DNA from 2 places in the Caballeronia jiangsuensis genome. Region 2 is predicted to be linked to the other one. Evidence: predicted binding sites of a transcription regulator. Region 2 holds the regulator's gene; the other holds the start of a gene.

Region 1 (15,473 bases), on a different contig from region 2:
ACCTACACGAACGCGAACCTGCAACAGACCGCGCGCCGCCGCAATGCGAATCAGGCGTGGGCGGAGTATCTGCCCGTCGACTGGGGCGACGTGTCGTTCGATCTCAACAACGCGGCCTACGACAACATCCGCATCTATCGCGACTTCCACTTCGGCTCGCTGATGCATCTCGTGATGACCGACGAGCGGCTTTATCGCGACGATCACGTCGTCAGCGAAGCGGCGATCGCGCAGGCGCTCGGGCACGATCCGGTCAACGGCAACGATCTCGTCGGCTCGCGCTATTTCGTGCCGCAGCCAGTGCTCGCGCAGTTCGAGGCAGCCGATACGCAGCGGCTCGGACGCGTGCCGTCGATCTTCGGTCCCGCGCAGACGCAATGGTGGAAGGACACGCTGAAGGCATCCACGTCCATATGGAAAGTGTGGGGCAACGAAGTGATGATGAACCGCCTGTGGCTCGATCTCACGTCGATCGCGCCGGTGCCCGACAACGTCGTGTTCGTGCTCGACTGCGATGCGTGGGACGGCTATCCGTCGCACAAGGCGGATCTGATGTCGTTCGTGAAGACGCAGAACATCACGAACCTTGTCGCGATCACGGGCGATCTGCACGCGTTCCAGGCGGGCATCGTGCGCGACGTGCCCGATCCCGCGAAGGGCACGCCGGTGATGATCGATCTGATGTCGGCGGGCATCAGCAGCCAGCCCTTCTTCGAGGACGTGAAGACGTATTCGGCGGGCATGCCGCTCGCTTCGCTGATCAGTTCTTCCGCGCTGTTCGACAGCTTCATCCGCCAGAACAATCCGGACATGCTGTACGCGGATCACGATGGCATCGGCTATGCATCGGCGACGGTCACGCCTACGCAGTTCATCGCGATCTTCAACAAGGTGAAGTTCCTCAACGCCGACGGCACCGCGCCGCAGAGTCCGCTGCAAAAGCGCACGCGACTGACGATCAATGCGGGTGCGGTATCCGTCGCCGTCGAGGACAACATCTGAATACGCAACGCGCTCCATACATAAGGCATCGATCCATCCATTCCTATCCTTGCTTTTGAGGGGATTTCAACGCCTGTCCGCGCACGTAGACTGCGTGGACATTTCAGAAGGTCGTTTGCTGGCAGGCAGTGCAATGAGGCCGATTGAAGTGACCATGTGAAACCCTCAGGAGCACTATCATGACCGGCAATCTCAAAGGCATCATCTTCGTCGCGGCGCTCGCGGGCGCTTCCTATGCAATGGCGAGCGGCTATGGACCCGCGCCGTACTACTCGCCGATGGACGGCGCGCCCATGTCGCAGCAAGGCATGAACATGCAGACCATCGCGCAGGACGCGCAGCAAAGCAACGATGCGAGCGTCGATAAATCGAAGCAGGACACCCCCCTAATGCAAGCGCAGGACTGAGTGCGATTGCATGACTTCGCGTCCTGCCGGTCACGCCGGCGGGACGCGCTCGTGGGTCGAGCCTGTGGCAGGCAGTGTGAATGGGCCCATGAAGTGAATCTTGGAAACCCTCGGGAGCACTACCATGACAGGAAGACTCATCGGCATCGTCCTCGTTGCGGCGCTGATCGCCGGATGCTATGCGCTTGCGCGCGGCCACGGCCCCATGACGTACTACATGGACGACAACGCGCTGTTGTCGCGCTATCTCGCCGATACGGAAACGCTGGCGAGCGACAGCCAGCCAGCAAGCGCGAGCGTCGCAACGGTGAAGCACGAAAGCCCGCTGCTTCAGTCGCAGGACTGAAGACGCTCAGCGCTCGCCGAGCAGCGTGCGCAACATGCGTTCGGGATTCGCGAGAAACGCGCGCGTCACCTTGAAGTGCTCGGTGTCTTCATAGGCGACGCGCTCGATGCCGTTCGCGGTGAACTGATAGATCCACGCGTCGGGGTAAGCCATGAGAATCGGCGAATGCGTGGCGATGATGAACTGCGAATCGTCGTTGACGAGATCGTGAATGCGCGCGAGTGCGGCGAGCTGGCGTTGCGGCGACAGCGCGGCCTCGGGTTCGTCGAGCAGATAAAGCCCTTGTCCGCCGAAGCGCTCCATCAACAGCGTGAGAAACGACTCGCCGTGCGATTGCTCGTGCAGCGACTTGCCGCCGTATGACGAAATGATAGGCGGGCCGAAGCCGGGTTCGTCGTCGAGCTGTTCGATTTCCGTCGCCACGTTGAAGAAGCTTTCCGCGCGCAGAAAGAAGCCATCGCGCGGCCGTTTGAATCCCTTAGCGATGCGCAGATATTCATGCAGCGGCGCATGCGACGCGCGCGTGCCGAAGCGAAAGTTCTTCGTGCCGCCCTCGGGATTGAAGCCCATCGAGGCAGCGATCGCCTCCAGCAGCGTCGATTTGCCCGAGCCGTTTTCGCCGACGAGAAACGTGACCTTCCGATGCGGCTCCAGAGTGTCGAGCGCGCGCACGGCGGGCAGCGAAAACGGATAGGCGTCGAACGGAGGCGCCTTGTCGCGCAGCAGCGTGATGCGGCTGATGAACTGGGTCGAGAGCATCGCCGCGCGTCTAGTGGAAGGCTTGATTCGCGGCGTTTTTCGCGGCATTCGACGCGCCGTCCGCGCCGACTTTCTCGACCGTTTCCTTCGCGCGTCCGATCTCGATCTTCGGCATGAACAGCATCGCGACGACGGTGCCGAGCGCGGTCACGAACATCGCCGTGAACGTCAGATGCAGCGAGTGATGCAGCACGAGACGGATCTCGTTGTTGGCCGTAAAGTCGCCGGGCACGGACGAAAGCAGTTGCTTCAACTGATCCGCGTGCACGGGCGGCAGTCCGTCCGTATGGATGAGGCCGTAGTTCTGCACCGCGCCGAACACGGCCGCGCCGAGCGTGTTGCCGAGATTGCGCGAGAACAGGTTCGATGCGGTCGCGCTGCCGCGTTCGTGCGGCTGCACGATTTCCTGAATCAGGATGAGACACGACACGCTCGTGATGCCCATGCCGAAGCCCAGCACCGCCGAGCCGACGCCCGCCCAGACCGGGCTCGATTGCGGACCGAGCAGCACGAACGGCAGCGCGCCGAGCGGAATGAACACCGGGCCGATCATCAGGAGACGCCGCAACCCGATGCGGCTGAACGAGCGCGACGTGAAGGTCGCGCCGCTCGGCCAGCCGATCATCATCATCGTGAGCGCGAGGCCCGCTTCCACCGGCGTGCGATGCATCACGCCCTGCACGTACATCGGCAGGAACGTGGTGAGGCCCATCATCGCCATGCCGGCGAGCAGGGTCGCGACGTTGCTCGCCGCGATCGGCCGATGCGACCACAGGCCGAACGAGATCATCGGATCGGCGGCGCGGCGCTCCTGAACCACGAAGCACACGCTGGCGAGCACCAGCACGGCGATCTCGGTGGCCACGCGTGCATTGCCCGCGTGGCCGGCATCGGTGAGCGTCATCATCAGCGCGGCGACGGCCGTCGTGAAGAAGAATGCGCCCGCGAAGTCGATCGCCGGGCGGCCGTGGCGCTTTTCCTCGTGAAGGAACAGGATGAAGAGCAGGGCGGCCAGAATGCCGATCGGCACGTTGATCCAGAAAATCCACGCCCACGAGAACTGGCGGATCAGAAGGCCGCCGACCATCGGGCCGAGCACGGCGGACACGGCCCAGACGCTCGCGAGATAGCCCTGCACCTTGCCGCGCTCGCGCGCCGGATAGAGATCGCCGACCACCGTCAGCGCGACCGGCAGGATCGCCCCCGCGCCGACGCCCTGGATCAGCCGGAACACGATCATCGCGGGCATCGACCAGGCGAAACCCGCGAGCACCGAACCGATCAGAAAGATCGCGATGCCCGCGAGGATCGCCGGCTTGCGGCCGTACAGGTCCGCGAGCTTGCCGAACACCACCGTGAGCGCCGTCTGCGTGAGCAGGAACGACGAGAACACCCAGCTATAGAGATTGAGGCCGCCGAGCTGCGTCGCGATTTGCGGCATCGCAGTCGAGACGATGGTGGCTTCGATCGCGACCATGGCCATCGAGGCCATGACCGCTGCAATGACGAGGGGACGAACGGTTTTTCTGGTCTGTGACATGCGGTGATGGAATGGCATATCGCGCGCCGCGCGGATCGAAGAACGATGCGCGCAAGCGGGCCATGCTCGAAAGATGGAGATGCGGCGGCGACGCTCAGGCTTGCGGAATCCTTGCAGCCGAAGCAATGTCGCCGATGAATAAGCGCCGGATGCAATGTTATCCCGCCACGGGAATCGCTGCTCGACGAAGCGCGCGGCGCGCTCATTCAACGCTAATTCTTCGCGCTTACGCTTCTTTACGTGGACGGGCGGCGCGCTTCCCCGGCACTTCGCGGCCCGCTCCACGTTTCTCGACTCTCCTCAGCCCCTGGCGTCGGCCGTCATCGGACCGACGCCTTTTTTCTTCTGCGCGCTCAAGACGCAACGGTCACGCACATGTCGTCTTTCAGACCGAAATCTCCGGCAATGTCGCCTAAAATCGAACGGACTGTTGAATCGCCCCGTTCCTTTCCGAAGCGGCGGACCCGAATGATCAAATCACTGAAGAATCAACTCGTCGTCGCGCTCGGGCTGCTCGTGAGCGTGATCGGCGTCGTGCAGGGCGTGAGTTCGTATCAGTTGAGCCAGACCGGCATGAGCGCGCTGCTCGACATGCGGCTCGAACAGGTGGCGGCCCGTCTGCGCGAGGGACTCGCCGAAAGCCTGCCGAAGAATCCCTCACGCGGCACGCAGGACGAGCGCGACGTGGTCGCCGTCGTGTGGAAGCCCGGCGAGGATGTGCCGTTCCGCACCACCGACCCGTCGCTGCATTTTCCGCGTGACGCGCAGCCGGGCTTTTCCGGCGTCGACGTCAACGACGAGCACTGGCGCATCTTCACGCGCCAGGAGCCGACCATGACGATTCAGGTCGCGCAACGTTCGTCCGTGCGCCGCGAGATCACGCAGGAAGCCGCGACGCAAACGCTCTGGCCGATCGCCGTCCTGCTGCCGCTCGTGTGGATCGCGGTCGCGCTCATCGTGCGGCGCTCGCTGCGTCAGCTGAACGAACTCGGCGCGGAGGTGCAGGCCATCGACATGGGTCATCTGCAACCGCTGCCGACGGTCGGCGTGCCCACGGAGATCGAGCCTTTCATCCATTCGATCAACACGATGATCGAGCGCCTCGCGACATCGATCGAAAAGGAGCGCAAGTTCATCGCCGACGCCGCGCACGAGCTGCGCACGCCGCTCACCGCGCTTCAGCTTCAGGCCGACAATCTCGCGCCGCATATCGTCGCCGGCAATCAGGAGCGCTTTCAGGAACTGCGCAAGGGCATCGCGCGCAGCGGCAAGCTCATCGCGCAACTGTTGCGGCTCGCGCGCGCCGATGCGCCGGTGAACGGCGCGCCGCTTGCACGCGTGGATCTCTCGGAAGTGGTGACCGACGCCGTCGCCGACGTGCTGCCGATCGCCATCGCGCGCGGTATGGACATCGGCGCGGAGGAAATGGTGAATGCGCACGTGCGCGCGGTGGAGACGGACATCGGCATGGCGGTGAAGAATCTCGTGTCGAACGCGGTGCGCTATACGCCGGACGGCGGCACCATCGACCTGCGCATGCGGCGTGACGGCGACATGGTGTGGATCGATGTGGTCGATGACGGCCCGGGCATCGACGAAGCACTGCTGCCGCGCGTGTTCGACCGCTTCTTCCGTGCGAACCCGGACGTGGAGGGCAGCGGCCTCGGCCTGTCCATCGTGACGGCGATCGCCGCGCGCTACGGCGGCGACGTCACGCTCAAAAATCGCGCCGACGGGCACTCGGGCATCGTCGCTTCGATCGGCTTTCCTGTCGAGGAAGTCAGCGAGAACGCCGCCGTGCCGGCATTAAACACATAAGGATTTGCGCGCGCTTTTGCGCCGATTACAATGCATTCGCTGCGTGGCGCGAAGTGATCGTCATCGATCGGAAAAGAATCGAAAAGACCGGTCGTGCGTTTCATATCCTTCGGCCGCATTCCGGGCGCGTGGCGCGCGCCATTCTCGCGACGCGCGAGGTGGAACATGCGAATTCTCCTGATCGAAGACGACGTGCAGATCGGCACGAGCCTCATGCGTGCGCTCAAGGACGCGGACTACGCCGTCGACTGGGTCCGCGACGGCAACGCGGGCCGCGAGGCGCTCGACGCCGCCGAATACACCGTGGTGCTGCTCGATCTCGGCCTGCCGGGCATGACGGGCATCGAGTTGTTGCGGCAGGCGCGCACGGCCGGCAATGCGACGCCGGTGCTGATCCTCACCGCGCGCGACGATGTCGACACACGCGTTCAGGGCCTCGATCTCGGCGCCGACGACTATCTGCTCAAGCCCTTCAACATGCCCGAACTGCTCGCGCGCATCCGCGCGGTGCTGCGGCGCAAGGCGGGCTACGCGGTCTCGCGCCTTGGCGACGATTCCATCTGCCTCAATCTCGATCAGCGCACGCTCACTTGCGGCGAGACTTCGGGCGTGCTCTCCGCGCGTGAATTCGCGCTGATGCACGCGCTGCTGGAACGCCCGGGCACGATCTTCTCGCGCGATCAACTGGAAGACCGCCTTTACGGCTGGGGCAAGGAAGTGGAGAGCAACGCGGTCGACGTGCTGATCCATTCGGTGCGCAAGAAGTTCGGCGCGGGCGTGATCCGCAATGTGCGCGGCCTCGGCTGGACCGTGATGCTCGGGCAGGCGGGCCGTGAGGAAGCCAAGTAGCGCACGTTGCATGAGCGGCGCGGCTCATGGCTGATCGTGATGTCGCCCGAGCGCGCCGCAGAAGTACATGCTGTAGTCGTGATCCTGCGTTTCGACCTGGCGCATGCGGCGTTCGAGATCGGCGAGATCGTTCGACGACGCGAGATAGGCATCGCGGAGATCGTCCGTCGTGCGGATGGAGAAGAGGGTGTCGATGGACTGCGAAAGACGTTCAAACATGATGTGCTCCCGTCGTTGAAAGAAGGCCGGTAAGAGTGGGGCCGACGGAAAGCAGGTTATGCCCCGCGAATTAGAAAGGAATGAGAGCCCGGTCGAGCGTCTTCTCATGCGCGAATCCGCTCTTCGCATGACGAAGCGTTCGCCAACGCACCGTGAATCGGATCGCACTGCGGGCAGGCACTGCCGCGCCGCACCATCCCGTGCTATCGTGCTTTTATAGGGGTGACGTGCGGGTTTCCATGCGAGACGCCGTGCGTGATTCGCGTTCGTCGATCGTCTCTCGTGAAGGCCGCCATGAACGATGTGTCTCGTATCCTCAGTGCCCGCGACCGCGTCGAGTTGCTCTGCTGGCTCACGTGCGGCAGTCTCGGCGCGTATTACCTGAACGGCGACTGGCCGGCCGCCTCGTTTCACGTGCAGGCCGCGCACAAATGGCTCGACCGGCATCAGCGGCTCGCCGACTGGCTCACGGTCGCGAAGCTCGCCGCCATCGCACGCGAGATCGCCACGCAGCATTGCGCCATGCTCGAAGCGGACTGGGCGCGCGAAGCCGTCGAGGAAATCCTCGACAGTGAAGACCTCAACTATCAATCGGATGTCGTGCGGCAGGTGTTCGACGATTGCCGCCGCGCACTGGCTGAAAAGCGCACGCCGGAATGAGCCGGCAATCGCACGCACTGGCAGGCTCTAGCGCGAATTACTGTATGGATGTACAGTAAGCCATTTTTATTGCCTGGCGGCACTGCCTCAGCATGTTCGGTGCGTTCGTTCCTGTCGATTTCGCTTTGAGCGCGTCTCGCCGCGCGGCGACACTCTGATCGCCGCGATGGACACGCCGTCTCCCGCAAACGCACCCGCACCGCGCCGCATCGCGCATCTCGACATGGATGCGTTCTTCGCGTCGGTCGAACTCCTGCGCTATCCGGAACTGCGCGGCATGCCGGTCGTGGTCGGCGGCGGCCGCAGCGCCACGCCGGAAACGCTTGCCGACGGCTCGCGCCGATTCAGGCGTCTGCGCGACTACGCGGGGCGCGGCGTCGTGACCACGTCCACTTACGAGGCGCGCAAGTTCGGCGTCTTTTCCGCGATGGGCATGATGAAGGCCGCCCAGCTCGCGCCCGACGCGATCCTCCTGCCGACCGATTTCGAGTCGTATCGCCATTACTCGCGGCTGTTCAAGGCGGCTGTCGCGACGTTCACGACGCAGATCGAGAATCGCGGCATCGACGAGATTTATATCGACGTCAGCGATCTCCCCGGTGAGCCGGCCGATATCGGCCAGCGGATGAAGGACGCCGTGCACGACGCGACCGGCCTTACGTGCTCGATCTGCATCGCGCCGAACAAGCTGCTCGCGAAGATAGGCTCCGAGCTCGACAAGCCGGACGGCCTCACCATCCTCACCATGGACGACCTGCCCACGCGCATCTGGCCGCTCGCCGCGCGCAAGGTGAACGGCATCGGCCCGAAGGCGAGCGAAAAGCTCGCGGCGCTCGGCATCGTGACCGTGGGCGATATCGCCGCCGCCGATCCCGGATTCCTGCAAACGCACTTCGGCGGCACGTATGCCGCGTGGCTCGCGCGCATCGCGCAGGGCCAGGACGAGCGGCCCGTGGTCGTGAGCTCGACGCCCAAGTCGATGAGCCGCGAGACCACGTTCGAGCGCGACTTCCATCCGAAACAGGATCGCGCGACGCTCTCGGCGGAGTTCACGGGTCTGTGCACGCGCGTCGCCGAAGATTTGCAGCGCAAAGGCTATGTCGGGCGCACGGTGGGCATCAAGCTGCGCTTCGACGATTTCCGCACCGTGACGCGCGATCTGACCGTGCCCGTCGCGACCGCCGATCCCGTCGAGATTCGCCGCGCCGCGACCGAGTGCCTGAAGCGCATCGTGCTCGATCGCCGGATCAGGCTGCTCGGCGTGCGCGTCAGTGCGCTCGCAGGGCGCGATGAAAGCGGTTTCGTCGAGCCGGTGCAGGTCGAATTGCCGTTCGACGCCGGCAGCGACTGAGCAGATCGGCGTGTCGTATCGCTTCTGACAAGGCTTTATCGCACCGGCGCATAACGAAAGCTCGCATCCTTCGTTGCCGGCTGAATCGCCGCGCGTTAGATTGATAGCTTCCCCGAAGTTATCGATTCGACCGTGACGATTCAGACTGCTCCCGCTTCACTTGCCATATCCGGCGAAGCCGCCGATCAAACCATCGAGATTCGCAAATTCGACGCGCCGCTCGGCGCCGAAGTGATCGGGCTCGATCTGTCGAAGCCCTTGTCGAATGCCGATTTCGCGCGCATTCACCGCGCGCATCTGGATCATCACGTGCTGGTGTTTCGCGATCAGCGCATCACGCCCGACGAGCAGGTCGCGTTCAGCAAGCGCTTCGGCCCCTTGCAGATTCACGTGCTTCATCAGTTCGGGCTCGCGGGGCATCCGGAAGTGCTGATCGTCTCGAACATCGTCGAGAACGGCAAGCCGATCGGCCTCGGCGATGCGGGCCATTTCTGGCATTCGGATCTCTCATACAAAGAGAAGCCCAGTCTCGGCTCGCTGCTGCATGCGCAGGAATTACCCGCGCTCGGCGGCGACACGCTCTTCGCGAATCAGCATCTCGCGTGGGACGCGCTGCCTGCGCATCTGCGCGATGCGATCGAAGGCCGTTCGGCCGAGCACACCTATCTCGCCAAATACGCCGAGCTGCAACAGCGCAGTCCGTGGCGGCCCAATCTTTCGGCGGAGCAGATCGCGCAGGTCAAGCCGGTCACGCATCCGATCGTGCGCACGCATCCGGAAACCGGAGGCCGCGCGCTCTTCGTCAGCGAGCATTTCACGACGCGCGTGATCGGCGTGCCCGAAGACGAAAGCCGCGCCCTGCTCGCGGAACTGTTCGCGCACAGCACGCAGCCCGGGTTCATCTATCGCCATCAATGGCGCGAGCGCGACATGGTGTTCTGGGATAACCGCTCGGTCATGCATCTCGCGGCAGGCACGCCGGACGATCAGCGCCGCAAGCTGTATCGCACGACCATCGAAGGCGACGCGCCTTTCTAAACACAATATCGCTTGATTTACGGGGTTTTCGATGCATTCTCGATCAGGGAAGGGCGCGCTGCGCGCCTTCGTCGCCGCGCTCGCGGTTTCGCTCGGCATCACGTCGGCGAGCGTTCATGCCGAGGGCACCTTGCGCATCGCCGAGCAATTCGGCGTCGTGTATCTGCTGCTCAATGTCGCGCGCGATCAGAAGTTCATCGAGCAGGAAGGCAAGAAGGAAGGTCTCGATATCAAGGTCGACTGGGCGAAGCTGTCGGGCGGATCGAGCGTGAACGACGCGCTCCTGTCCGGCTCGGTCGATATCGCGGCGGCGGGCGTCGGTCCCTTGCTGACGATCTGGGATCGTACGCACGGAAGGCAGAACGTGAAGGGCGTCGCGTCGCTCGGCAATTTTCCGTATTACCTCGTATCGAACGATCCGCGCGTGAAGACCATCGCCGATTTCACCGACAAGGACCGCATCGCGGTGCCGGCGGTCGGCGTGTCGGTGCAGTCGCGCATCCTGCAATACGCGGCGGCGAAGCAATGGGGCGACAAGCAATTCGATCGCCTCGACAAGCTCACGCAGGCCGTGCCGCATCCCGATGCGACCGCGGCGGTCATCGCGGGCGGCACGGAGATCAACGCGCACTTCGGCAATCCGCCGTTTCAGCAGCAGGAACTCGCGGGCAATCCGAAAGCGCATATCGTGCTCAATTCATACGATGTGCTCGGCGGCCCGAGTTCCGCGACCGTGCTCTACGCGACCGAAAAATTCCGCAACGAGAATCCGAAGACGTATCGCGCGTTCGTCGCCGGTCTCGCCGATGCCGCGCGCTACATCACGCAGCATCCCGACGAGGCCGCCGATATCTATCTGCGTGTGAACAACGCGAAGATCGACCGCGATCTGCTCATCAAGGTGATCAAGGACCCGTCGGTGCAATTCAAGGTCGCGCCGCAAAACACGTTTGCGCTCGCGCAGTTCATGCATCGCGTCGGCGCGATCAGGAACGAACCGAAGTCGTGGCAGGACTACTTCTTCAGCGATCCGGCGACGAAGGACGGAAGCTGAACGAACGCGCTTATCGGCGAGCGCGAATTCGATATGCGCATTGATTGGTTCGCGTGACAGGCGCGCGCCGGTATCTTGGTCGTTTGCAATCCAGCAGACAGATCATGGCCGCCAATCCCCAGGCGCTTTACTCACACGAAGCCGATCGTCAGGCTTCCACGAGTGGCAAGCTTCTCAGCGCGAAGAACGTGACGCTCGAATACCGTACGCCCGAACGGCTCGTGCGCGCGACGCACGATGTCAGCTTCGACGTGTACGGCGCGGATCGCTTCGTGCTGCTCGGGCCGTCGGGCTGCGGTAAATCGACCTTGCTCAAGGCCGTCGCCGGTTTCATCGAGCCGGTCGCGGGCAGCATCGAAATCGGCGGCGAGCGCGTGCGCGGACCGGGCGCGGATCGTATCGTCGTGTTCCAGGAATTCGATCAGTTGCCGCCGTGGAAGACGGTCCTGCAAAACGTGGCCTTTCCGTTGCGTGTCGCGCGCAAGCTCGGACGCGCCGAAGCACGTGAGCGCGCGCTTCATTATCTCGACAAGGTCGGCCTCGCCAAATTCGCCGATGCCTATCCGCACACGCTTTCGGGCGGCATGAAGCAGCGCGTCGCGATTGCGCGCGCGCTCGCGATGCAGCCGCGCGTGCTCCTGATGGATGAGCCCTTCGCCGCGCTCGACGCACTCACGCGCCGACGCATGCAGGAAGAGCTTTTGCGCCTGTGGAGCGACGAGCGCTTCACCTTGTTGTTCGTCACGCATTCGATCGAGGAAGCGCTCATCGTCGGCAATCGCATTCTGCTGTTGACGCCGCATCCGGGCCGCGTGCGCGCCGAACTGAACAGTCATCAATACACGCAGGAAAGCATGGGCCGCGGAGAGTTTCAACAGAGCGTCGCGCGCATTCATCGTCTGCTGTTCGAAGAGGAGGCAGCGCTTTGAGCACGCCGCATCTGATCGCGCCGCCCGTTCGGCCCGAATACGAAGTCACGCCCGCCGCGCCCGCCGGTATCGAACATGAAACGCCGCTGCCGCTTTCGAAGCGGCTCGCGGATCGCACATGGCTGCGCAAGTCGATCATCGCGCTCGTGTTGATCGCGCTATGGGAAATCGCCGCGCGCGCCGTCGATAACGATCTCCTGCTGCCGACCTTCAGCGCTACCTTCATCGCGTTCGTGCAAGGCATCGCATCGGGCGAGCTGATCGAGAAGGTCGGCATTTCGATGTCGGTATTGCTGCGCGGCTATGCGCTCGGCGCGGCGCTCGCGTTCCTGCTGACGTCGCTCGCGGTATCGACGCGCATCGGCCGCGACATCCTTTCGATGCTCACCGCGATGTTCAATCCGCTGCCGTCCATCGCACTATTGCCGCTCGCGTTGCTGTGGTTCGGCCTCGGCACGGGAAGCCTGCTCTTCGTGCTCGTGCATTCGGTGTTGTGGCCGCTCGCGCTCAACACCTATGCCGGCTTCCAGGCGGTGCCTTCGACCTTGCGCATGACGGGCCGCAACTATGGCCTCACCGGCATGCGTCATGTGATGCTGATTCTCGTGCCCGCCGCGATGCCGTCGATTCTCGCGGGACTGCGTGTTGGCTGGGCATTCGCGTGGCGCACGCTGATCGCGGCGGAACTCGTGTTCGGCGCGAGCTCGGGCAAGGGCGGCCTCGGCTGGTACATCTTCCAGAATCGCAACGAGCTTTATACGGATCGCGTGTTCGCGGGACTTGCCGCGGTCATCGTGATCGGCCTCGCGGTCGAGCATCTCGTGTTCGATACCTTCGAGCGCGTGACGGTGCGTCGCTGGGGCGTGCAGCAATAAGCTTCGATCAATCTTCGTCGCGAATGAAGTCGATGAACGCGCGCAGCGGCCCCGGCATGTGCGCGCGGCTCGGATAGTAAAGGCGCGGGCCGGTGAAGCTCTGCCACCACGGCTTGAGCACCGGCACGAGTGCGCCGCTGTCGATGGCCTCGCGCACGAACTCGTCGAACGTATAGACGAGACCCAGTCCGGCGATGGCCGCGCTCTTGCTGATCTCGATCGACGACGTGACGAGCGGACCGTCCGGCGCGATGCGTATCATTTCCTTGCCGCGCACGAATTCCCATACCGCAAGCACGCCGCTGTCGAAGCGATGCCCGATGCACGCGTGATTCACCAGATCGCGCGGATGCTTAGGCTCGCCGTGCGCGGCTAGATAGGACGGCGCGGCAACCGCGACGAAGCGCTGCGTGCGCGGCCCGATAGGCACCGCGATCATGTCGCGCTCGATGCGCTCGTCGTAGCGAATGCCCGCATCGAAACCGGCGGCGAGCACGTCGATGAACATATCGATTGCGCTGATTTCAAGCTTGATGCCTGGATGCGCCGTGAGAAAGCGCGCGACGATGGGCGGCAGGATTTCGCGCGAGACGATTCTCGGCACGTTCAGGCGCAGCGTGCCGGTCGGGCTGTCGCGAAAGCCGTTGACGGCATCGAGCGCGCCCGCGATTTCCGCGAAGGCGGGCGCGAGCCGTTCGATCAGCCGCTCGCCTGCTTCGGTCGGCGTGACGCTGCGCGTCGTGCGATTTAAAAGGCGCACGCCCAGCCGCGTTTCGAGCCTGCGGATCGCCTCGCTCAACGACGACGCCGACACACCGCGCAACAGCGCCGCCTGCCGGAAGCCGCGCGAGCGGGCGACGGCCAGAAACGCGTGAAGGTCCGACAGATCGGGTTCGCTCATGATTCGCTCATTGTTCGCCAGGGCGCACAGCCCATTCGCATTGAGGCGGATTATCGCACGCGTGATTTGCTCCCATAATCCTCTCCATCGCCCGCATTTCCGGGGCACGTCCTAGAGGAGAGAACGAACATGGAACAACGCAGACTCGGCAAGACCGGACCGCAATCGTCGGCCATCGGGCTCGGATGCATGGGCATGTCGGGCATGTACGGGCCATCGGATCGCGCGGAGAGCATCGCGACGATTCACGCGGCGCTCGAAGCGGGCGTGACGCTGCTCGATACCGGCGATTTCTACGGCATGGGCCACAACGAGATGCTGATCGGCGAGGCGTTGAAGAGCGCGCCGCCTTCGCGCCGCGATTCCGCGATTCTCAGCGTCAAGTTCGGCGGCATGCGCGATCCGGCGGGCAATTTCATCGCGTTCGACGGACGCCCCGTCGCCGTGAAGAATTCACTCGCCTACACGTTGCAGCGGCTCAACGTCGACCATATCGACATCTACCGACCCGCGCGGCTCGATGCGAACGTGCCGGTCGAAGACACGGTTGGCGCCATCGCCGACATGATCGGGGCGGGCTATGTGCGTCATCTCGGGCTGTCGGAAGTGGGCGCGGAGACGATCCGCAAGGCGGCGGCCGTGCATCCTGTGTGCGATCTCCAGATCGAATATTCGCTGATCTCGCGCGGCGTCGAGGACGCGATTCTTCCGGCGTGCAGGGAACTCGGCATCGCCGTCACGGCGTATGGCGTGCTGTCGCGCGGGCTCATCAGCGGGCACTGGAGCAAGGACGCCGCGCAATCGGGCGACTGGCGCGCGAACAGTCCGCGCTTTCAGCAAGGCAATGTCGAACGCAATCTCGCGCTCGTCGATGCGTTGCGCACGATCGCCGATGCGAAGGGCGTGAGCGTCGCGCAGATCGCGATTGCGTGGGTGCTGGCGCAGGGCGATGACATCGTGCCCGTGATCGGCGCGCGCCGCCGCGATCGTCTGACGGAATCGCTCGGTGCGCTCGACGTGACGCTCACGAAGGACGAATTCGCCGCGATCGAGGCGGCGGTGCCCAAGGGCGCGGCCGCAGGCGATCGTTACGAGGCCGTGCAGATGGCGCATCTCGACAGCGAGAAGAAATAGGCGTCATCGCGCGCGCAGAAACGTCCACGCATTGAACGCCGCGCCCGCGAACATCAGCACGCTCGTCATCGCGAAGACGGAGTGCATGCCCGAATGCGCGGCGATGAAGCCGCCCGCGAGCGGCCCCGTCACCTGCCCGATGTATTGCGCCGAAGTCGCGTAGCCGAGGATGTATCCGGCTGCGTGATCGGGCACGTTGTGACGCACGACGCTCGTGATCGCGGGTAAAAGGCCTCCCAATGCGAGGCCCATCAGAAAGCGCAGCACGACGAGCTGCGTGCCGTCGGTGACGAACATCTGCGGAATCAGCAGCACGCCGCAGAAAGCGAGACACGCGACGATCACCTTGGGCGCGCCGATGCGATCCGCAAGCCGTCCGACGCGCGGCGCCGCGAGCACGCTGCCGAGCGCGGCGGCGGACATCACGAAGCCCGCGACGAGCGTGACCTGCTTCGGGTCCTTCACGAGCTGCGACACGTACACCGTGATGATCGGCTCGATCGACATGTTCGCGAACATGAGCAGCATCGCGCTCACGAGCATCGCGATGACGGGCGTGAGGACCGGCACGTCACGCCAGCCGCCGCGCGG
Region 2 (15,473 bases):
GGCATTCCATCTGATGCGCTCGGGCCGTCCGGGTCCGGTGCTGGTCGACTTGCCGATCGACGTGCAACTCGCCGAAATCGAATTCGACATCGACACGTACGAGCCGCTGCCGGTCTACAAGCCGAAAGCGACGCGCGCGCAGATCGAAAAGGCGCTGACGATGCTCAACGACGCCGAAAAGCCGTTGATCGTCTCGGGCGGCGGCGTGCTGAACGCGGCGGCGGAAGATCTGCTCGTGCAGTTCGCGGAAACGCTCGGCGTGCCCGTGATTCCGACGCTCATGTCCTGGGGCGCGATCCCCGACGATCATCCGCTGATGGCGGGCATGGTCGGCTTGCAAACGTCGCACCGCTACGGCAACGCGACGATGCTCGCCTCGGACTTCGTGCTCGGCATCGGCAACCGCTGGGCGAATCGCCATACCGGCAGCGTCGAGGTGTACACCAAGGGCCGTAAGTTCGTGCACGTGGATATCGAGCCGACGCAGATCGGCCGCGTGTTCGGACCGGACCTCGGCATCGTGTCGGATGCGAAGGCCGCGCTCGAACTGTTCGTGGAAGTGGCGAAGGAATGGAAGGCCGCCGGCAAGCTGAAGGATCGCGGCGCGTGGGTCGCGGACTGCCAGCAGCGCAAGCGCACGATGCTGCGCAAGACGCACTTCGACAACGTGCCGATGAAGCCGCAGCGCGTCTACGAAGAGATGAACCTCGCGTTCGACCGCGACACCTGCTTCGTCACGACGATCGGTCTGTCGCAGATCGCGGGCGCGCAGTTCCTGCACGTGTTCAAGGCGCGCAACTGGATCAACTGCGGCCAGGCCGGCCCGCTCGGCTGGACGATTCCCGCCGCGCTCGGCGTGCGTGCGGCTGACCCGCAACGCAAGATCGTCGCGCTTTCGGGCGACTACGACTTCCAGTTCATGATCGAAGAGCTCGCGGTGGGCGCGCAATTCAAGCTGCCCTACGTGCATGTGGTCGTGAACAACTCGTATCTCGGTCTGATCCGTCAGGCGCAACGCGGCTTCGACATGGACTACTGCGTGCAGCTCGCGTTCGACAACATCAACGCGCCTGAACTCGAAGGCTATGGCGTGGACCACGTCGCTGTCGCCGAAGGCCTCGGCTGCAAGGCGCTGCGCGTGCACAAGCCGGAAGACATTGCACCCGCGCTGAAGCGTGCGCAGGCGCTGGCCGCCGAACATCAGGTGCCGGTCGTGGTCGAGATGATTCTCGAGCGCGTGACCAACATCGCGATGGGCACCGAGATCGACGCGATCAACGAGTTCGAAGAGCTCGCCGAAACCAAGGCCGATGCGCCGACCGCCGTCACGCCGCTCGACTGAAGCTTCGCCGCCGCGCGTTCGATCGAGCGAATGCGCGGCGAACATTCACTGACCGACCATCAGGAAAGAACAATGCCGAAATTTGCCGCGAATTTGACCATGCTGTTCAACGAAGTCCCGTTCCTCGACCGCTTTGCCGCGGCCGCGAACGCGGGTTTCAAGGCGGTCGAGTTCCTGTTCCCTTACGCGTTCTCGATCAGCGATATCCAGAAGCGCCTGAAGGACAACGACCTGCGGATCGTGCTGCACAACCTGCCCGCGGGCAACTGGGAAGCGGGCGAGCGCGGCATCGCCTGCCTGCCGGATCGCGTCGCGGAGTTCCGCGAAGGCGTGCCGCGCGCGATCGAATATGCGAAGGCGCTGAACGTGCCGCAACTGAACTGCCTCGTCGGCATTCCGACGGCGGGCGTATCGGCGGAACAGGCGCGCACGACGATCATCGAGAATCTGCGTTTTGCCGCGGAAGCGCTGAAGAAGGAAGGCATCAGGCTGCTGGTCGAGCCGTGCAATTCGTACGACATTCCGGGCTTCGCGCTGAACCGCTCGAAAGAAGGACTGGATGTGATCCGCGCGGTCGGCTCGGACAATCTGTTCCTGCAGTACGACATCTATCACATGCAGCGCATGGAAGGCGAACTCGCCGCGACGATCCGGAAGAACCTGCCGCAGATCGCGCATATCCAGCTCGCCGACAACCCTGGCCGCAACGAGCCGGGCACGGGCGAAATCAACTACGCGTATCTGTTCGGTCTGCTCGACGAGATCGGCTATCAAGGCTGGATCGGCTGCGAGTACAAGCCGCTCGACGGCACCGAAGCGGGCCTCGGCTGGCTTCAATCGATCGGCGGCGTGAAGCAAGGCGCAACCGCTTAAACCAGACACACAGGAGGAGCTCGAAGTATGGCAACGATCGGTTTCATCGGCCTCGGCATCATGGGCGCGCACATGGCGCGCAATCTCATCAAGGGCGGCCACAAGCTCGTCGTGAACGGCAAGTTTCCGGTGCCGGACGATATCCGCGCGCAAACGCAGGTCGTCGCGGATTCCTCGGCGGTCGCGCAGGAAAGCGAGGTCGTCATCACGATGGTGCCCGACACGCCCGATGTCGCCAATGTGCTGTTCGCCGATGACGGCGTCGCGAAGGGTCTCACGAAGGGCAAGCTCGTGATCGACATGAGCTCGATCGCTCCGCTGGAAACGCAGGAGTTCGCGAAGAAGATCAACGCGCTCGGCTGCGACTATCTCGACGCGCCGGTTTCCGGCGGCGAAGTCGGCGCGCGCGAAGCGACGCTCACGATCATGGTCGGCGGCCCCGAGAAGTCGTTCGAGATTGCGAAGCCGCTGTTCGAACTGATGGGCAAGAACATCTCGCTCATCGGCGACAACGGCGCGGGTCAGACCTGCAAGGTCGCGAACCAGATCATCGTCGCGCTGAACATCGAGGCGGTCGCGGAAGCGCTGCTGTTCGCGGCTCGTTCGGGCGCCGATCCGGAGCGCGTGCGTCGTGCGTTGATGGGCGGCTTCGCGTCGTCGCGCATTCTCGAAGTGCATGGCGAGCGCATGACGAAGCGCACGTTCAATCCGGGCTTCCGGATCGAGCTGCATCAGAAGGATTTGAACCTCGCGCTCGACGGCGCGCGCAAGATGGGCCTCGCCCTGCCCCACACGGCCAGCGCGCAGCAACTGTTCAGCGTGTGCGCCGCGAACGGCGGCAAGGCGTGGGATCACTCGGCGCTCGTGCGTGCGCTCGAAATCATGTCGAACTTCCAGGTGGCTGACGAGCCGGCGCAAGCCAAGGCTGCGTAAGCGGCACCTGAACCGTGGGGCGTCCCGCGTATGGGCACGCGGGACAAATGTCGCTCTGGGCTGAGGGCGACAAAGTGGGGTCCGAGAAGCGGCACCCGGTGATGCGCCGGGTAAGCCTTGGTCGGTCAGACGGTTTATCGTCGGGTGTCCGCGTCGGATTGCTTTTTTTGGTTTTCTGTGGATGGCCTGATTTCGTGTCGGTTTATTAGCACTGCCCCTGTGCGGGGCGGCAGTCACTTTCTTTGCTGCTGCAAAGAAAGTAACCAAAGAAACAGCTTCTCACCGCCCGAGGTCACACGCACGTTGGCCATGCTTGCCAGCCGTCGATGGCACTCGCCTAAGTGTCGCCCTCGAAGGACTTACCGGGCTTGGCTCGCGCACGGTCCGTCACATCGCACCACACCACAAACTGGTTCAGCACCAAATAGCTCCAGCCCGCTTCGCGGCCGATGGGTCAATCGGGTTTGCGTGCGCTTCTTCTTCGACGGTTTCCCTCGCATACCCAACGGCAGCGCGTAGCGCTGTGCCGAAGCTCTTTGGTGCTGAACCAGCGCGCTGAAACCTCTCGGGCGGCAGACCGTGCGCGAGCCAAGCCCGATTGGGCCTTCGAGGGCGACACTTAGGCGAGTGCCATGGGCGGCTGGCAAGCATGGCCAACGTGCGTGTGACCGCGGGCTTAAACGAGCTGCTTTCTTTGGTTACTTTCTTTGCAGCAGCAAAGAAAGTGACCCCCGCCCCGGGGAGGGGCGGTGCTAATAGACCGACAAGAAATCAGGCCATTCATGGAAGTCCAAGCAAACAAAAAAAAACCCCTAATAAACATCAAAAACGCGCTGCAAGTCATCAACTCCCGAAGCAAGAGCAAGCATCAACAAAACCCGCGCCTTATAAGGGTTAAGCGTCCCCGCACTGACGCTCCCGATGGCGTCATCATTCGCGGCGCCGTTGCGCATCACATGCCCCGCCCCCACGCGCGACGCGCGCACAACCGCGACGCCGTGCGAAACGGCATCGGCGAGCGCCTGCGTAAGCGTCGCATGCATCGAGCCATTGCCCGTCCCCGCAACAACAATCCCCCGCACTCCCGCCGCAACAAGCGCATCGACCATCACCCGCGATGCATCCGCGTAACTCGCGACGATCTCGACCATCGGCCATTGACCGGTCACGGAGAACTCGCTCGCGACGGTATGCGGCCGCACGACCATACGCTGAAACTCGACGCGCCCGTCCTGCACAAAACCGAGCACGCCGGTCTCGGGCGAGCGAAACGCATCGACGGCGTAAGTGCTCGTCTTGGTGACATCGCGCGCGCTGTGAATCTGGTTATTGACCGCGACGAGCACGCCCTTGCCCGCCGCATCCCTCGACGCCGCGACCGTCACCGCGTTCAGCAGATTGAGCGGGCCATCGGCGGACAGCGCAGTCGATGGGCGCATCGCCGCCGTCAGCACGACAGGCTTCGCGCTCTTCACCGTGAGATGCAGCAGATACGCGGTTTCTTCGAGCGTATCGGTGCCATGCGTGACGACCACGCCATCGATATCGTCCTGCGCGAGCAGTTCGTCGATGCGCGATGAGAGTGTGGCCCACAGCGCGGCGCTCATGTCCTTGCTGTCGATGCTCGCGATCTGCTCGGCGTGAATGCGCGCCACTGAACCGAGCGCCGGCACGGCATCGAGCAATTTGTCGACGCCGACGACGCCCGCCTTGTAGCCCGCCGTCTTCGATGCGTCACCGGCGGACCCGGCGATGGTGCCGCCCGTCGCCAGCACGGCGATGCGAGGGAGAGAGGAAGTATTCATGCCGGCGATTGTAAATCAGCCGGCATGCGGATCACGCCGTTTCGCGAAGCTGGGCCGCGATCTGCGCTTCTTCGAGCTGCGGCGCGAACATCTCGATCAATCGATACGCATACGCCCGCAAAAACGCGCCCTTTCTCAAGCCGACACGCGTCGTGCTGGCCTCGAACAGATGCTGCGTATCGAGCGCGACGAGCTCGGTGTCTCGCTTCGCGTCGTAGGCCATCGCCGCGACGATGCCGATGCCCATGCCGAGCTCGACATACGTCTTGATGACGTCGGCATCGATCGCGGTGAGCACGATATCGGGAATCGCGCCCGCGCTCGCGAACGCCTGGTCGACGTGCGAGCGGCCGGTGAAGTCCTGGTCGTAAGTGACGATCGGATATTCGGCGATCTGCTCGAGCGTGATGTTCTCGCGGCCGACGAGCGGATGACCCTTCGGCACGACGACCGTGTGATGCCACGAATAGCACGGAAACGTGACGATATCCGGATAACGGTCGAGCGCTTCGGTCGAGATGCCGATATCCGCCTCGCCATTGATGATCATCTGCGCGATCTGTTGCGGACTGCCCTGGCGCAGCGCGAGATGCACCTTCGGGAACACCTCGGTGAACTGGCGGATGACCTTCGGCAACGCGTAACGCGCCTGCGTGTGAGTCGTCGCGACGACGAGATGGCCGTTGTCCTGATCCGCGAACTGGCGCGCCACGCGCCGCAGGTTCTCCGCGTCGAGCAGCATGCGCTCGATCAGCTGATGCACCTCCTTGCCCGGCTCGGTGAGACCCGTGAGACGTTTGCCGCGGCGAATGAAGATATCGACGCCGAGCTCGTCCTCCAGATCCTTGATCTGTTTCGACACGCCCGACTGCGACGTGTAGAGCACGTTGGCGACCTCCGTCAGATTCATGTTCTGACGCACGGCCTCGCGCACGAAGCGCAATTGCTGGAAATTCATGTGAAACCTCTCCGCGATCCTTTTATGTTGTTATCTCATTGCGCCGGCGACGGCGCCGGAAAGACGCGCAGCGCGCGCGGCACGGCCGTCACGCCGTCGCCGACATCGAGCTTGAGCGCGCGCCATGCCTCGCGATCCAGTTCCGCCTCGATCACGCCGCCTGCGCTGCCTTCGAGCTCGACACGCACCGAGCCGCCGAGCGTCACGACGCGCCGCACGCCGACCACGATGCCGTCGCGATGCGTGCCGTCGGCGGGATACAGCGCGAGATCGTGCGGACGCACATACGCGAGCGCCCGGCCCCTGAAATGCGCCTCCGCGGCGATCGGGCTCGCGGCGCCATCGACGACAAAGCCGCCGGCATCGACATTGCCCTGCAGCCGGTTCGCCGCGCCGAGAAACTCGTACACGAACGACGTCTGCGGATGATCGTACACGTCTTGCGGACTGCCCACCTGCTCCACCCGCCCATGATTCATCACGACAATGCGGTCCGCCACTTCGAGCGCCTCTTCCTGGTCATGCGTGACGAAGAGCGTCGAGATATGCAGATCGTCGTGCAGGCGGCGCAGCCAGCTGCGCAGTTCCTTGCGCACCTTGGCATCGAGCGCGCCGAACGGCTCGTCGAGCAGGAGCACTTTCGGCTCGACGGCGAGCGCGCGAGCCAGCGCGATGCGCTGCCGCTGTCCGCCCGACAGTTCGGACGGAAAACGCTCGGCGAGCCAGTCGAGCTGCACGAGTTTCAGCAGTTCATGCACCTTCTCGCGGATCACGGCTTCGCTCGGACGCTCGCGGCGCGGCTTCACACGCAGGCCGAACGCGACGTTCTCGAACACCGTCATGTGCCTGAAGAGCGCGTAGTGCTGGAACACGAAGCCGACCTGCCGCTCGCGCGCGCCGACTGCCGCGACGTCTTCGCCATGCAGCACGACCTGGCCCGCATCGGCGAATTCGAGGCCCGCGATGACCCGCAGGAGCGTGGTCTTGCCGCAGCCCGAAGGCCCGAGCAGCGCGACGAGTTCGCCCGCAGGAAAATCGAGCGTGACGTTGTCGAGCGCGGTGAAATCGCCGAAGCGTTTTTGCAGATTGCGAACGTTGATGCTCATGATGTTGTCGGCCTCTTCAATTCTGTGCGGGTGTCCGGGTTTCGCTGATGGCTTGCGACATGCGCCGCTCCGCGAGGAGCTTGAGCGCGAGCGTCACGAGCGCGAGCAGCGCAAGCAGCGACGCCACCGCGAACGCGGCCGAGAAGTTGTATTCGTTGTAGAGAATTTCGACGTGCAGCGGCATCGTGTCGGTCTGGCCGCGGATATGGCCCGACACCACCGATACCGCGCCGAACTCGCCCATCGCGCGCGCGTTGCAGAGAATCACGCCGTAGAGCAGGCCCCACTTCACGTTGGGCAGCGTCACGCGCCTGAAGATCTGCCAGCCCGATGCGCCGAGCACGTGCGCCGCTTCCTCTTCGTCGTTGCCCTGCGCCTGCATCAGCGGAATCAGCTCGCGCGCGACGAACGGGAACGTCACGAAGATCGTCGCGAGCACGATGCCCGGCACGGCGAAGATGATCTGCACGTCATGCGCGGCGAGCCACGGACCGAACCAGCCTTGCGCGCCGAAAATCAGCACGTAGATGAGACCGGAGATCACGGGCGAAACCGAAAACGGCAAATCGATGAGCGTGGTCAGGAGCGCCTTGCCGCGAAAATCGAACTTGGCGATCGCCCACGAAGCGGCCAGCCCGAACACGACGTTCAGCGGCACGGCGATCGCCGCGGTGATCAGCGTGAGCTTGATCGCGGACCACGCATCGGGATCCTTCAGCGACTCGAAGTAATAGTCGATGCCCTTCGCGAACGCCTGCACGAACACCGCGACGAGCGGCACGACGAGAAAGAGCGCAAGAAACACGAGCGCGATGCCCGTCAGCAGCCAGCGCACGGCGCGCGGTTCGGTGACGGGATTGAGGCCGCTTGCGCGCACGCGTGCGGCGGCGTGCACCGGAAGCGCCTTGCTATCGGGCGTGCTCATACCTGACCTCCGCCCGGATGTCCGACATGCAGCGAAGGCCCGGCCGCGACGGCAGGCGCCGCGCCCGTCTTGCTCGTGCGCCGCTGGAGAAACCATTGCAGCGTGTTGATGAAGAGCAGCATCAGGAACGACACGCACAGCATCACGACGGCAAGCGCGGTCGCGCCGGCGTAGTCGTACTGTTCGAGCTTTGTGATGATGAGCAGCGACGTGATCTCGGATTTCATCGGCACATTGCCCGCGATGAAAATCACCGAGCCGTACTCGCCGAGCGCACGCGCGAACGCGAGCGCGAAACCGGTCAGGAGCGCGGGAAACACCGAAGGCAGCACGACGCGGCGAAACGTCAGCCAGCGCGTCGCGCCGAGGCACGCGGCGGCCTCTTCCTGCTCGCGCTCGAACTCTTCGAGCACCGGCTGCACCGTGCGCACGACGAACGGCAAGCCGATGAACGTCAGCGCGACGAGCACGCCGAGCGGCGTGAACGCGACCTTGATGCCGAGCGGCGCGAGATATTGCCCGATCCAGCCGTTGCCCGCATAGACCGCGGCGAGCGAGATGCCCGCGACGGAGGTCGGCAGCGCGAACGGCAAATCGACGATCGCATCGACGATGCGCTTGAACGGAAACGTGTAGCGCACGAGCACCCACGCGACGAGAAAGCCGAACACCGCGTTGATGAGCGCGCCGCCGAGCGCGGCACTGAACGTGAGCCGATAGGACGCGAGCACGCGCGGCGACGTGACCGCGCGCACGAACTGCGCCCAGTCGAGCGTCGCGGTCTTCGCGAAGGTGGCGGCAAGCGGAATCAGCACCACGAGGCTTAAGTACGCCACCGTGATGCCGAGCGTCAGGCCGAACCCGGGAAGCGCGCTCGGCTTCTTGAATGTGAGGGTCGTCATCCTTGATTGATCCTTTTCTTGCGCCGGGGTAGGGCGCGTCGCTGCTTCGGGCGCGCGGCGTCATTGACGCGCCGCGTCGCCCGCTCTTTCGCTTACTGCGGCTGATAGATCGAATCGAACACGCCGCCGTCCGCGAAATGCGTCTTCTGCGCCTTCGTCCAGCCGCCGAACGTGTCGTCGATGGTGTAGAGCTTCAGCTTCGGAAACTGCTTCGTGAGTTCAGCGGGCACCTTGTCCGAACGCGGCCGATAAAAATTGCGCGCGGCGATCTGCTGTCCTTCGTCGCTATATAGATACTTGAGATAGGCGTCGGCGAGCTTGCGCGTACCGTGCTTGTCGACGACCTTGTCGACCACCGCGACCGGCGGCTCCGCGAGAATGCTCACCGACGGCACCACGATCTCGAACTTGTCCGTGCCGAATTCCTTCACCGAGAGGAACGCCTCGTTCTCCCACGCGATCAGCACGTCGCCCTGGCCGCGCTGCACGAAGCTCGTCGTGGCGCCGCGCGCGCCGGAATCGAGCACGCCGGCGTTCTTGTAGAGCTTCGTCACGAAGTCCTTGGCGGTCTGGTCGTTGCCGCCCGGCTTGTGCTGCGCATACGCCCACGCCGCGAGATAGTTCCAGCGCGCGCCGCCCGAAGTCTTCGGATTCGGCGTGACGATCGACACGCCGGGCTTGGCCAGATCGTCCCAGTCCTTGATGTGCTTCGGATTGCCCTTGCGCACGAGGAACACGATCGTCGAGGTGTACGGCGACGCGTTGTCCGGCAGACGCTTCTGCCAGTCCGCGTTGACGAGTCCCTTGGACGCGAGCGCATCGATGTCGTAGGCGAGCGCGAGCGTGACGACATCGGCCTGCAGACCGTCGAGCACCGCGCGCGCCTGTCCGCCCGAGCCGCCGTGCGACTGCTTGAAAGTGACCGTTTCGCCCGTGTCGGCCTTCCACTTCTTCGCGAACGCCTGATTGAAGTCCTGATACAGCTCGCGGGTCGGGTCGTAGGAGACGTTCAGAAACGACGTCTGCGCAAACGCCGACGCAGCCAGCCCGACGCCCGCCGCCGTCAGCGCTGCCGCCGCGAGCACGCGCCGCGCGCCCTTGCCCAATCCCAGTTTGATGCTTTGCATTCCCCGTTCTCCGTCTTATCGAATTGACGGAATCAGTCTATCGAGGCGTCTATATGATTAGAAATAATCGTTATTCACTTTTTTATACGTAAAACTGCTAAGAAGCATATTCCTGGGTGGAAGAAGCGACGGCGGCGGCGAAACGCGTCCTCGGCTGCGGCGGGCGGACGAACTTAAAGTAAAGCTTGAAAAGCGCGAAATACTGTATAAAAATACAGTCAACTGTCCATCCATACAGTGCACCCAGGGGCCAGAGCCTGTGACAAAGACATCAAAACTTACCGCGCGGCAGCAGCAGGTCTTCGAACTGATCCAGCGCGCGATCGACCGCACGGGCTTTCCGCCGACGCGCGCCGAGATCGCGGCGGAACTCGGTTTCAGCTCGGCGAATTCGGCCGAGGAGCACTTGCGGGCGCTGGCGCGCAAGGGCGTGATCGAACTGGCGGCGGGCTCGTCGCGCGGCATCCGGCTGCTCGGCGACGCCTCGCGCATCGATCGCTCGGAGGAACTGCCGCATCAGTTCACGCTGCCGCATCAGAGCATCATGCAACTGTCGCTGCCGCTCGTCGGACGCGTCGCGGCAGGTAGCCCGATCCTCGCGCAGGAACACATCTCGCAGCATTACGCATGCGATCCCGCGCTCTTCTCCAGCAAGCCGGACTATCTGCTGAAAGTGCGCGGCCTGTCGATGCGCGACGCCGGCATTCTCGACGGCGATCTGCTCGCCGTGCAGAAGCGCACCGAGGCGAAGGACGGACAGATCGTCGTCGCGCGTCTGGGCGACGACGTCACGGTCAAACGCTGGAAGCGTCGTCCGGACGGGGTCGAGCTGATCGCCGAGAATCCGGACTACGAGAACATTTTCGTGCGCTCCGGCAGCGGCGATTTCGCGCTGGAAGGCATCGCGGTTGGCCTGATTCGTTCTGGCGAGTTCTGAAGTCTCCGCCCGGCAAGGGCGGGGAGCGAAAAGCGCGGGCAAATAGTTCGCTCATGTTCAGAAAGAGATAAGAATGGGACAAGAAATGTCCCATTGACATCGCAAGATAGCCTCACCAACCGCTTTAACGCTCAGTCGAGGCGGCTCAAACACAACAAGCATGACGGCCGCCGTGCGCGGTGCGCCGCGGTGCGTCCTATCGTCTGGAGAGTCATCATGGAACGTTTTGCCCGTCTGCTGCCCTTCCGTCAGTTTGGCCGCCTGCGCCATCTGCGCACGCTGATCGCATGCGGCACGCCGCACGCCGAAACCGCCCCCGACCTCTTCGACGACATGCCCGCGCTGCCCTCCCGGCAGCCGGCTTTCGCGCGCGTGTCGCTGAGCAGCACGGTGCACGCGGAGCCGGAACAGCGCGCGCCGGTGCGCGTCTATCGCGGGCAATCGCGCGTGATTCTGGTGGGCAAGATCGACGAAGTGTCGCGCATGATCGACCGTTGCATCGCGGAGGAAGACGCGGGGCTCGCCGGCGGCATCCTCGCCTGAATCGGGGCGGAACGTGAATTCACGGGATTTATCGCGCGCCGGCGTGGTCAATCCCGGATTCACGTTTTGCAAAGAGGCTTCGTCGTCGCATGTCCCGCACTACCCGCTCTGTCGCTACCGCGTTCGTTGTCCTGATTCTCGTCGCGGCGCTCGCTTTTATTTACGCGTCACCTTATATCGCGCTGAATCGCGTGAAGCGCGCAGCCGATGCCCGCGACGCGCAGACCGTCAACCAGTACGTCGATTTTCCCGCGCTGCGGGCGAGCCTCAAGGAACAGGTCGGCGCACTGCTCACGCGCCGCGTCGATATTCAAAAGAGCGGCAATCCGCTCGCAATCATCGGGGCGATGATCGGTGCGGCGCTCGTCGGTCCTCTCGTCGATTCATATGCGACACCGGACGGCGTCGCGGCGATTCTGAACGGCATTCCGCCGCGCGGCGATCCGGGCGAGCAACCGCCGCAAGCCGGAAACGGTGCATCGGCAACGCCGTCGAACGCGCCGGCCTCGGGCGTCACGGCCGCGCAGCAGGCGCCCAGGGAACCGCCACAGACCACCGCCGGTTATCGAAGCCTGAACACGTTCGTCGTCACCTATCAGCACGGCGCCGGAGATGCGCGTTACTCGGCGATCTTTCACCGCTACGGCCTCGTGTCATGGAAGCTCGTCGCGGTCGATCTCAATGGCTGACGATCAGGCGCCGGCTTCGGCCTTGACGGGCTTGGCCGCGTAAGCCGCTTCGTCTTCCGCTTCCGCCGATTCACCCGCCTGACACACGGCCACGAGAATGCTGCACTTCACGCGGTCGAGCAAGGGCGTGTTGCCCGCGCCCATCCACCAGCGCGCGAGACCATTGCGGCAACGATGCCCGACCACCACGAGATCGACCTGAAGGCTTTCGGCAAGCGCGGCGATCTCGTCGATCGGATGCCCGAACGCGAAATGTCCCTGCGCCTGAAGACCGCGTTCGCGGAGCCACTCGACGCCTTCCTGCAGAATGTCGCGCGCGGCCTCTTCGAAGCGTCCGCAGGCCATATCGGTTAGCAGTCCGGCGCTCTGCGCGATGCTCGAGCGCATATCCACCACCGCGAGGACGTGCGTCTCGGCATTCAGATCCAGCGCGAGATTCGCGCCTTGCCGCAATGCCTTGCGACCTTCTCTGGAGCCGTCATAGCAGAGCAGGATTTTTCGGTAGCTTTCCATCATGACCTCCCTGGCCAACTTGCCCTTCGCGCCCGCCCGACGCGACCCGAAGCGCGATTTACCCGCGGCGTTGCTTCATCATCGTGCGTCGCCCCTTGGGTGACAACGCTGGAAAACGCTTACCGACGCGAACATGCTAGCTCGCACCGTGCCAGAACTCCGAACACGCCGACGGACAAGCCTCTGGCACTTTCGGCCGGAACCGGTTCAGCGCCCGTCGCACAGGTTTGACACGCGCTCGCCGCACGCGGTTGCACGCCAGGCATCGCCTTGGTGCAATGGATTACACTAGCCCGCTGGATTTCCCCTACGCGATTTTCCTGCGGCACGAATGCATGACTGATCAAACATCACGCGAGTCCGATGAAAGCGGCGCGCCCGCCATCGAGTTCAGCGAAGTAAGGAAGCACTACGGTGAGCGCACCGTGGTCGATGGTCTGTCGTTCGATGTGCGGCCCGGCGAATGCTTCGGACTGCTCGGCCCGAACGGCGCGGGCAAGACGACGACGCTCAAGATGCTGCTCGGCATCACCTCGCCCGATAGCGGTGCGATCCGTCTTGTCGGCGAGCCGGTGCCCGCACGCGCCCGTTTCGCGCGCGAACGCGTGGGCGTCGTGCCGCAATTCGACAATCTCGATCCCGATTTCACGGTGCGCGAAAACCTGACTGTGTTCGGCCGCTACTTCGGTCTCACCGGCGCGCGCATGGATGCCCTCGTGCCTTCGCTGCTGGAGTTTGCGCGCCTCGAGAGCAAGGCCGATGCGCGCGTCGGCGAACTGTCGGGCGGCATGAAGCGGCGTCTCACGCTCGCGCGCGCGCTCGTCAACGATCCCGATGTTCTCGTGATGGACGAACCCACCACCGGACTCGATCCGCAAGCGCGGCATATGATCTGGGAGCGCCTGCGCTCGCTGCTCGCGCGCGGCAAGACCATCCTTCTGACGACGCATTTCATGGAAGAAGCCGAACGTCTTTGTGATCGCCTTTGTGTGATCGAGGAAGGCCGCAAGATTGCCGAGGGACGGCCGCGCGATCTCATCGAATCGGTGATCGGCTCGGATGTGATCGAGATCTATGGGCCCGATCCGCAGGCGCTCGCGGCGGAGCTCGAACCGTTCGTCGAGCGCATGGAAGTGAGCGGCGAAACGCTCTTTTGCTATGTCGACGATCCGCAGCCCGTGCATGCGCGCGTGAAAGGCCGCGCGGACGTGCGCTATCTGCATCGTCCGGCCAATCTCGAAGATGTTTTCCTGCGTCTCACGGGACGTGAGATGGTGGACTGAAACAATGGATACGCTCGAACCATCCCGTATCGGACGAAAACGCGAGTCGAAGCGCGCGGAAAATTTCACGCCGCTATCCAGCGCGCTGCCCGCCAATGCGACGCACTGGATGTCGGTCTGGCGGCGCAACTATCTCGTCTGGAAGAAGCTCGCGATCGCCTCGATGATCGGCAATCTCGCCGACCCGATGATCTATCTCTTCGGTCTGGGGCTGGGTCTCGGGCTGATGGTCGGGCATGTCGACGGCGTGTCGTATATCGCGTTTCTCGCGGCGGGCACGGCGGCATCGAGCGTGATGATGTCCGCGAGCTTCGAGGCGATGTACTCGGGCTTCTCGCGCATGCACGTGCAGCGCACGTGGGAAGCGATCATGCATACGCCGCTCACGCTCGGCGACATCGTGCTCGGCGAGATCGTATGGTCCGCGAGCAAGTCGGTGCTGTCGGGCGTGGCGATCATGATCGTCGCGGGCGCGCTCGGCTATGCGAGCTTTCCGTCGATGCTGATCGCGCTGCCCGTGATCGTGCTGACGGGACTCGCGTTCGCGAGCACGGCGATGGTCATCACCGCGCTCGCGCCGAGCTACGACTTCTTCATGTTCTATCAGACGCTCGCGCTCACGCCGATGCTGCTGCTCTCCGGCGTGTTCTTTCCGATCGCGCAACTGCCCGCGATCGCCCGGCACGTCACGCAGGTTCTGCCGCTCTTCCATGCGGTCGAGCTGATCCGCCCGGCGATGCTCGGCCGCCCGTTCGATGGCGCAGCGTTGCACGTGCTCGTGCTGACCGCCTATGCGGTCGTGCCGTTTTTCCTGTGCGCGTGGCTCTTCCGGCGACGCATGATGAAATGAAAAACGGCGATGGACCGCTGAAGTCCATCGCCGTGTTCACATCGTCGAAGAAAAAGAGCTACTTCACGGGAAACTCGTGATGCCCGCCGAAGCCGAAGCGCATCGCGGAAAGCATGCGCTCGGGGAACGACTCGGCATCGCGCGAGCGGAAGCGCGTGTAAAGCGCCGCCGACAGCACCTGGGCGGGCACCGCTTCCTCGATCGCCGCCTCGATGGTCCAGCGCCCTTCGCCGCTGTCCGCGACTTCCGTCGAGAAGCGTTCGAGCGTGCCGTCGCTGGCGAGCGCGCCCGCAGTAAGATCGAGCAGCCATGACGACACCACGCTGCCGCGCCGCCATACTTCGGCGATATCCGCGAGATCGAGCGTATAGCGTTCGCCTTCCGCGAGATCCTTCGACTCCTTGTGCCTCAGGATATGGAAGCCCTCGGCATACGCCTGCATCAGGCCATACTCGATGCCGTTGTGCACCATCTTCACGAAGTGCCCCGAGCCGACCGGCCCGCAGTGCATATAGCCGTTCTCGACGCGCGCATCGCGTCCTTCGCGGCCAGGTGTCTGCGGAATGTCGCCGCGTCCAGGCGCGAGTGTCGCGAGAATCGGATCGATCCGCCGCACGACCGCCTCGTCGCCGCCGATCATCATGCAGTAGCCGCGCTCCAGTCCCCAGATGCCGCCCGACGTGCCCA

What was found. The regulator LexA, encoded in region 2, represses DNA repair genes until DNA is damaged. The targets are predictions, from matches to a motif close to ACTGTATNNNNATACAGT.
Region 1: the regulator LexA is predicted to act here: its motif matches at 7,640-7,657, upstream of dinB (DNA polymerase IV).

What each region holds. Positions count from the first base shown of each region.
Region 1 is NZ_JAQQDB010000020.1:32,806-48,278, reverse strand. Features, by position in the region: gene PQR08_RS21495 (alkaline phosphatase D family protein) at 1-1,002, shown strand, start outside; gene PQR08_RS21490 (hypothetical protein) at 1,182-1,409, shown strand; gene PQR08_RS21485 (hypothetical protein) at 1,534-1,755, shown strand; gene PQR08_RS21480 (AAA family ATPase) at 1,762-2,514, opposite strand; gene PQR08_RS21475 (MDR family MFS transporter) at 2,525-4,054, opposite strand; gene PQR08_RS21470 (ATP-binding protein) at 4,523-5,872, shown strand; gene PQR08_RS21465 (response regulator transcription factor) at 6,038-6,721, shown strand; gene PQR08_RS21460 (DUF3563 family protein) at 6,746-6,940, opposite strand; gene PQR08_RS21455 (hypothetical protein) at 7,235-7,600, shown strand; gene dinB (DNA polymerase IV) at 7,767-8,951, shown strand; gene PQR08_RS21445 (TauD/TfdA dioxygenase family protein) at 9,084-9,989, shown strand; gene PQR08_RS21440 (ABC transporter substrate-binding protein) at 10,021-11,043, shown strand; gene PQR08_RS21435 (ABC transporter ATP-binding protein) at 11,148-11,972, shown strand; gene PQR08_RS21430 (ABC transporter permease) at 11,969-12,847, shown strand; gene PQR08_RS21425 (LysR family transcriptional regulator) at 12,855-13,748, opposite strand; gene PQR08_RS21420 (aldo/keto reductase) at 13,878-14,882, shown strand; gene PQR08_RS21415 (MFS transporter) at 14,886-15,473, opposite strand, start outside.
Region 2 is NZ_JAQQDB010000034.1:35,869-51,341, forward strand. Features, by position in the region: gene gcl (glyoxylate carboligase) at 1-1,342, shown strand, start outside; gene hyi (hydroxypyruvate isomerase) at 1,415-2,215, shown strand; gene PQR08_RS28645 (2-hydroxy-3-oxopropionate reductase) at 2,243-3,148, shown strand; gene PQR08_RS28650 (asparaginase) at 3,961-4,953, opposite strand; gene PQR08_RS28655 (CysB family HTH-type transcriptional regulator) at 4,985-5,911, opposite strand; gene PQR08_RS28660 (sulfate/molybdate ABC transporter ATP-binding protein) at 5,947-7,017, opposite strand; gene cysW (sulfate ABC transporter permease subunit CysW) at 7,034-8,038, opposite strand; gene cysT (sulfate ABC transporter permease subunit CysT) at 7,939-8,844, opposite strand; gene PQR08_RS28675 (sulfate ABC transporter substrate-binding protein) at 8,937-9,971, opposite strand; gene lexA (transcriptional repressor LexA) at 10,231-10,908, shown strand; gene PQR08_RS28685 (hypothetical protein) at 11,125-11,451, shown strand; gene PQR08_RS28690 (DUF2939 domain-containing protein) at 11,541-12,140, shown strand; gene PQR08_RS28695 (universal stress protein) at 12,144-12,653, opposite strand; gene nodI (nodulation factor ABC transporter ATP-binding protein NodI) at 12,989-13,936, shown strand; gene PQR08_RS28705 (ABC transporter permease) at 13,941-14,786, shown strand; gene gnd (phosphogluconate dehydrogenase (NAD(+)-dependent, decarboxylating)) at 14,845-15,473, opposite strand, start outside.